DNA from 2 places in the Yersinia fenwicki genome. Region 1 is predicted to be linked to the other one. Evidence: predicted binding sites of a transcription regulator. Region 1 holds the regulator's gene; the other holds the start of a gene.

Region 1 (3,880 bases):
GCTCAAGTGGCGCAGGGACAACCACCACCAGTCTGGCATTTCGCAAAATTTTTCAGCAATTGAATATCCGCGCAGCGCAGATTGAAGGTGACAGCTTCCATCGTTATACCCGTCCTGAAATGGATACCGTCATCCGTAAGGCACGGGATCAAGGCCGACATATTAGCTATTTTGGCCCAGAAGCCAATGACTTTGGTCAGTTAGAAGAGAGTGTGTCGCAATACGGCGAGCATGGAACCGGGCGCTCACGTAAGTATCTCCATACCTATGATGAAGCCGTGCCCTATAACCAGATCCCAGGCACATTCACCCCTTGGGAGGCGTTGCCGGAACCCACTGATGTGCTGTTTTATGAAGGTCTGCACGGCGGGGTCGTGACCGAACATCATGATGTCGCAAAACATGTCGACTTGCTGGTCGGCGTGGTACCGATAGTCAACCTGGAGTGGATTCAGAAATTAGTCCGTGATACCGGCGAGCGCGGCCATTCCCGTGAAGCGGTCATGGATTCGGTGGTGCGATCTATGGACGACTACATTAATTACATTACGCCACAGTTCTCACGCACCCATATTAACTTCCAACGTGTTCCGACGGTTGATACCTCAAATCCGTTTGCCGCCAAAGCCATTCCGTCACTGGATGAAAGTTTTGTCGTCATTCATTTCAGAGGTTTGGATCAAATCGATTTCCCCTACTTGCTCGCAATGTTGCAAGGGTCGTTTATTTCCAATATCAATACATTGGTCGTACCCGGCGGGAAGATGGGGCTGGCAATGGAGCTGATTATGGCACCGTTGGTGCAGCAATTGCTGGAAGGTAAAAAAATCGGTTAATCCTTCGTCCTTGAAGCCGCAGTAAAGCAATTGCTGGAAAGAAAAAATAATTTGACGCTATCCCAACCCAAAGTAGTTGGGGCTGCAGGTAGGCGGCAAGCGAACTCATCCCGATGAGCTTACATAAGTAAGTGATTCGGGTGAGCGAGTGCAGCTAACAACCCTGCAGCTTCAAATACGAAGGGGTTAATTACGCGATGTCACGGATTTCAAAACTATGGGTAATGGTCGCCGCTTTCCCCAACATTAAAGAAACCGAGCAATACTTCTCGGCCGAGAGTTCAACCGCGCGCTCAACGATTTTATCCGTCAGGCCTTTGCCACTGACAATAAAATGCAGGTTAATTTGCGTAAACAGGCGCGGAGCTTCTTCCCGGCGCTGGGACGTTAACGTCACTTCGCAATCGCGCACATCGTTACGCCCTTTCTGTAAGATAGAAACGACATCAATTGCACTACAGCCACCGGCCGACATTAACAACATTTCCATCGGACTTGGCGCTTTGTCTCCAGCATTCCCATCCATTAAAATTTGATGACCTGAAGCGGACTCACCTAAAAATGTTAGCCCTTCAACCCACTTTACACGTGCCTGCATAACTCTTGCTCCCGGTTAAATTTTCCGATTCAGACTACGCTTTCATTTACAAACTGGCAATGTAACCCGATGTTCATCATGCTGAAGCGATACAACACAAGACACTAGCCTCATCCTGTGCTACAAACAGAACCGAAAGTATTGTTTTTAGAATTAAATAGGGTAGCTTCTCAATACTCAGTGAAGGGTTTCTATCCGGTACGTATCTTGGCTATACCTTTCGGCAGTTGAGCAAATTAATATGCTAAGAGAAAGTGTATTTTATAAGCACGCCGTACAGGGAACTCTGAGCCCTGTTAAGTTAGGCAGCGATAACAACAGAGGATAACAGCGAATGGTTCTCGGCAAGCCACAAACAGACCCGACTCTCGAATGGTTCCTGTCTCATTGCCATATCCACAAATATCCATCGAAGAGTACGCTAATTCACCAAGGTGAAAAGGCCGAAACGCTTTACTACATCGTGAAAGGCTCCGTTGCGGTGCTTATCAAAGATGAAGAAGGTAAAGAGATGATTCTCTCCTATCTAAATCAGGGAGATTTCATCGGCGAACTTGGATTATTTGAAGAAGGCCAAGAACGTAGTGCCTGGGTCAGAGCAAAAACTGCCTGTGAAGTGGCTGAAATTTCTTACAAAAAATTCCGCCAGTTAATTCAGGTCAATCCAGATATCTTGATGCGCCTGTCTTCACAAATGGCGAATCGCTTACAGATAACATCTGAGAAAGTGGGTAACCTTGCTTTCCTTGATGTGACTGGACGCATTGCACAAACGCTGCTTAATCTGGCAAAACAACCTGATGCCATGACCCACCCAGATGGGATGCAGATAAAGATTACTCGCCAGGAAATTGGTCAAATAGTTGGCTGCTCCCGCGAAACTGTGGGGCGGATACTAAAAATGCTGGAAGATCAAAATCTGATCTCCGCACACGGTAAAACGATTGTCGTTTACGGCACTCGTTAATTCCCTATAAACCGGTGCCGCTACCTCGGCACCGGTTTTCTTCATTTATACCCGTTATACTTCAAGCTGCATGTGTGTTGGTTGCTTTCATTACTCGGCCCGTCCATGGGCCTCGCCTCTTCGAGGCCGCTGCAAACAGTGTTCAAATCGGTTCCAGATCGATTTGTCACCCCAGTCACTTACTGGTTGTTGAGCTTACAGTAAGTAGACTCTTGGGAATTTGCTCAATTGCCGCCTTCCTGCAACTCGAATTATTTAGGGTATTATTTTGTGTAATTAATAAATTTCTGGGCCTATATGAAATGGCAACGGCTTATTTATCATCCTGAAGTTAATTATGCGCTCCGCCAAACACTGGTTCTCTGCTTACCGGCGGCGTTGGGATTTGCCTTTGGTGAATTGCGGCTGGGGTTGATGTTCTCTCTGATACCGGCCTGTTGTAATATTGCTTCGCTCGATACTCCCCATCAATATTTCTTCCGGCGGCTGATTGTCGGCGGAACGCTCTTTACTTTCAGTAGTTTTCTGACTCAACAATTACTGCTGTGGGATATCCCATTGCCGGTAGTGATGCTTGGTCTCGCATTAATGTTGGGGGTAAGTGGTGCCATCAGCCAGCTCAATGGCCGGCTGCTCCCAGCCGCATTGATCGCCGCGATTTTCAGTCTCAGCATGGTAGGTCGTGCGCCTATTTGGCAAGCACCATTGATGTGTGCTGTGGGGACCCTCTGGTACGGGGTATTTACCTGGCTATGGTTTCGGTTATGTAAAGACCAACCCATCCGCGAACCACTGAGTCAGCTTTACCATCTGTTGGCCGATTATTGCGATGCTGCGTACTCTTTGCTCCGTCAGCGCCAGAAAGCGGAAAAGATGATGCAAGCCCTGCTGGATAGACAGCAAGGCATTATGGATAAAATTAACCAACTTTATCAACAGTTTAACCTGCTACACAATGCCACCCAAAAAGAGCAAAAGCGGCTACTGATTCTCTTCCAGATGGCGCTTGATTTGCAGGAACATATCACTGCGGCGATGAATCAGTCAGAAAAGGCGGAAGAACTGATAGAGCAAAGTTCGATAGAGGCCATCCTTGAGCGTAATATGCAGATTATCTCAACACAAATGCGCACCATCGCCGATAATATTCTCTATCACCACCGCGCGAAGACTCATTTCAGTGCCGGTGATGCTCTGGTCGAGCTGGAAGAAGTTGCCCAGCAACATCCAGATAATCCGGTGGCACAATTCTGCTATTACCATATCAGCCACATTATCCAGATTCTGAGTGACCAGCGCCCGCAATATGAACGCGATTTGATGTGCAACCAACTACCTCAACCATTCTGGCCCGCACTTGTCAGCTATTTATCATTTAAATCCAGTGCATTGCGTGATGCAGGCCGCATGGGCGTGACGCTGGCAGCAGGTAGTTATGTCGGTAGTCTGATCCATCTGCCTAAACCTTATTGGATTTTA
Region 2 (3,880 bases), 590 kb from region 1:
AACAGGTAATCCAGTGCGCCGAGCTGATCGACCAGGCAACTTGGCAGCGGTTGCGGCTGGATACTGACCGCACCCACCACTTCGCCACGGCGTAACCGTTCTTGAGTTCGGGTTTCATCTTCGACTTGTAAATTCAGCCGGATAGGCGAGTCTGCCAATACCGGTTTTAATGCTGGCAGGAGCCAGGTTGCCAGGCTGTCGGCGTTGACTGCCAATGATAGTAGCAGCGGTGTATCACCACCGTTATCATTGCCGAGCCACTCTTCTTCCAGCAATTCGACTTGATGCAGCAAGGCGAGTAATTTCTGCCCTTGCTCCGTTGGCCGGGGGGGCACAGTGCGCACCAACAGTGGTTGACCGAACAGATTCTCCAACTGCTTAATGCGTTGAGATACCGCCGATTGGGTGATGCAAAGTTTTTGTGCAGCGCGTTCAAAGCCGCGTTCACGGATCACCGCGTCCAGCGCTTGTAGCGTACGGTAGTCTGGGCGTTTCATCGGAGTCATCTCTCCAAATATTAAGTTAATACCGCACTATGCCACATTTTGATCATTTATCTACGTTGGAATGCCATAGGGCTCGCCACAAATAAACCAACATGACTGTGATCCAGCTAAAATTAACCATCACATGAGTTGGCTTTATTGCGACGTTTTATCACTTATATGCTCTATAATGACGTCAGGTTTTCTTTCACATCAAGGCGTGAACTTACCATGACTCAGGATGAACTTAAAAAAGCAGTGGGCTGGGCAGCATTACAGTATGTCAAACCTGGCACTATCGTTGGGGTCGGTACTGGCTCAACTGCGGCACATTTTATCGATGCTCTCGCTTCCATCAAAGGCCAGATCGAGGGAGCTGTCTCTAGCTCTGATGCCTCTACCGCTAAACTGAAAAGTTATGGCATTCAGGTGTTTGATTGCAACGAAGTCGACGAGTTGGACATTTATGTCGATGGAGCTGATGAAATTAACGGCCAAATGCAGATGATTAAAGGCGGCGGCGCGGCTCTGACCCGCGAGAAAATCATTGCGGCCATTGCACGTAAATTTATCTGTATTGCCGATGCTTCCAAGCAGGTTGATGTGCTGGGTAAATTTCCGCTGCCGGTCGAGGTTATCCCGATGGCGCGTTCTTATGTCGCTCGCGAACTGGTGAAATTAGGCGGATTACCTGAATATCGCCAGAATGTTTTGACTGATAACGGCAATGTTATTTTGGATGTCCATAATCTGACTATTTTGGATGCCATTGCGCTTGAAAATAAAATTAATAATATTGCCGGTGTTGTCACTGTGGGGTTATTTGCCAATCGAGGTGCTGATGTTGCACTAATTGGCACTGCTGATGGTGTTAAAACCGTAGAACTCAAGTGATCAGCTAATCTGTATTCAGGATGAGGTTTGGTTGCTTCATCCTGATAATTTTTGCTTTTAAATATCTTTTCTTAAAATGGTTAAATTTAGTGATATATATCACATTTTCTCATTTCATTTTCTTAACCTGCCATTAACTCACTTTCTGCTGGTTTTTTATTCCGTAAATTAACATTTTCACTGTTTGTTATGCTGATAGCCAGGCAATCGTTTGTATTGCTGCCGGCGAAATATTTGTTATGTTGACTGGGTGCTGACCGGATTCATTCGATATCGGCAGCCACATCTGAAGTCTGAAAATAGGGTCGGGGACATGGCAAAAGTATCACTGGAGAAAGACAGAATTAAGTTTCTGTTAGTGGAAGGGGTGCACCAGAGCACGGTTGATAATCTGCGTGCAGCCGGTTATAGCAATATTGAATATCATAAAGGTGCCTTAGACACCGAATCACTGAAAGAATCTATTCGTGATGCCCACTTCATCGGCATTCGATCGCGCACGCATCTGTCCGAAGAAGTCTTTGCAGCCGCAGAAAAGTTGGTTGCAGTAGGTTGTTTCTGTATCGGTACCAATCAGGTTGATTTAAAAGCGGCGACTAAACGTGGTGTGCCGGTATTCAATGCACCTTTCTCCAATACCCGTTCGGTAGCCGAAATGGTACTGGGCGAGTTATTGCTGATGTTTCGCGGTATACCATCCGCCAATGCCAAAGCGCACCGTGGCGAGTGGAACAAACTAGCAGTCGGTTCCTATGAAGCCCGCGGTAAAAAACTGGGCATTATCGGCTATGGCCATATCGGGACTCAGTTAGGTATTTTGGCTGAAAGTGTCGGCATGAAAGTATTCTTCTATGACATTGAAAATAAACTGTCGCTGGGGAATGCACAGCAGGTACGTCATCTGTCTGACTTGCTGAATATGAGTGATGTGATTAGCTTGCATGTGCCAGAGAACCACTCCACCAAAAATATGATTGGCTCTGAGCAGTTGGCTCTGATGAAACCGGGCGCGATGTTGATCAATGCCTCACGCGGAACGGTGGTTGATATCCCAGCACTTTGTGATGCGCTGGCAAGCAATCATTTGGCGGGGGCGGCAATCGATGTTTTCCCTGAAGAACCAGCGTCCAATAAAGACCCGTTCAATTCACCATTATGCGAGTTTGATAATGTGCTATTGACCCCGCATATTGGTGGTTCAACCCAAGAAGCGCAGGAAAATATCGGTGATGAAGTCGCTGGTAAACTGGCGAAGTATTCCGACAACGGCTCTACGCTGTCTGCGGTTAACTTCCCGGAAGTTTCTCTGCCAGCTCACGGTGATAACACTCGCCGCCTGCTGCATATCCATGAGAACCGCCCAGGCATCCTGACTAGCATCAACAAAATCTTTGCTGAGCAGAACGTCAACATTGCCGCACAGTATTTGCAAACCAGCGCTGATATTGGTTATGTCGTTATCGACGTTGAGACTGATGATGCGGAAAACGCAGAAAAAGCCTTACAGGCAATGAAAGCGATTCCGGGGACTATCCGCTCGCGCCTATTGTACTAATATTTATTGTATTGGTAGCGTGGATAGTAACTGACAACCCGGTATCTGCTGATGCTGGGTTTTTTGTTATTTTTTATACCGTTGCGTAGGCCTTCTCACCACCGCCACACCTTTGTCGGTGTCACAATCTCTGGTAACGGCACATCCCAATGTTCACTCGGTAAGTGCTCTACCTGCTGACAATCATGAGCTAAACCAATAGGATAGGGGCCACTCTGCTGCCAGTTTTGCAACGTACGGTCATAGAATCCGCCCCCCATACCTAAACGTTGTCCATCTTCATCAAACGCCACCAGCGGCGTTATCACTACATCCAGTCGTTTCAATGGCAAGACATCGCGCACATCTAATTGAGGCTCCAGAATGTTCAGGCGATTACGAATGAGCTGGCTATCAGGACGATAGTGGAGAAACAACAAATGGCCGGAGCAGAAAGGATGAAGTACCGGCAGATAAATCTGTTTTTTCTGCTGCCACAGTAATTCGATAACAGGGGCCGTATCTAACTCACCATCGAAAGAGAGAAATAGTGCAATAGTAGTAGCTTGCTGAATTTTATCGTGGGAAGCGATTTGTTTCGCGGCCAGATTGGCAGATTGTTGTTGTTGCTCAGGAGTCAAAAGACGCCGACGCTCACGGATTTCACTGCGAATTTTTTGCCGCTGAAGGGCATACTGCGGATTTAGAGGCATGTTATTGACTTAAAGAAGAAAACTGCCTGTATCAAAACGAACGTGATAACCGTAAATACGTATTACACGATAAGAAAGGGATCTCCGAGATGCCGCCGCAGGCTGTAACCCTTGAACCCATGGTTCAAGGTGAACGCAGCGTCGCAACCTTAAGGCTTCTCGGCGGACCGAGCATGCGCACCAGTTACGGAGGCACTACATTCTGTTGGTATTAAATATCGGCTCAGGGGACTGACCCGCTGACGAACACCTCA

What was found. The regulator CRP, encoded in region 1, controls carbon source genes, mostly activating them, when cyclic AMP is high. The targets are predictions, from matches to a motif close to ATGTGANNNNNNTCACAT.
Positions count from the first base shown of each region.
Region 2: serA (phosphoglycerate dehydrogenase) is a predicted target of CRP. The motif match lies at 1,467-1,484, and genes of this name have one in related genera.

Region 1 is NZ_CP170755.1:269,488-273,367, reverse strand. Features, by position in the region: gene ACF3VQ_RS01095 (phosphoribulokinase) at 1-836, shown strand, start outside; gene ACF3VQ_RS01090 (OsmC family protein) at 1,027-1,434, opposite strand; gene crp (cAMP-activated global transcriptional regulator CRP) at 1,769-2,401, shown strand; gene ACF3VQ_RS01080 (YccS/YhfK family putative transporter) at 2,699-3,880, shown strand, end outside.
Region 2 is NZ_CP170755.1:861,365-865,244, forward strand. Features, by position in the region: gene ACF3VQ_RS03930 (LysR family transcriptional regulator ArgP) at 1-497, opposite strand, end outside; gene rpiA (ribose-5-phosphate isomerase RpiA) at 717-1,379, shown strand; gene serA (phosphoglycerate dehydrogenase) at 1,693-2,934, shown strand; gene ACF3VQ_RS03945 (5-formyltetrahydrofolate cyclo-ligase) at 3,030-3,626, opposite strand; RNA gene ssrS (6S RNA) at 3,704-3,880, opposite strand, start outside.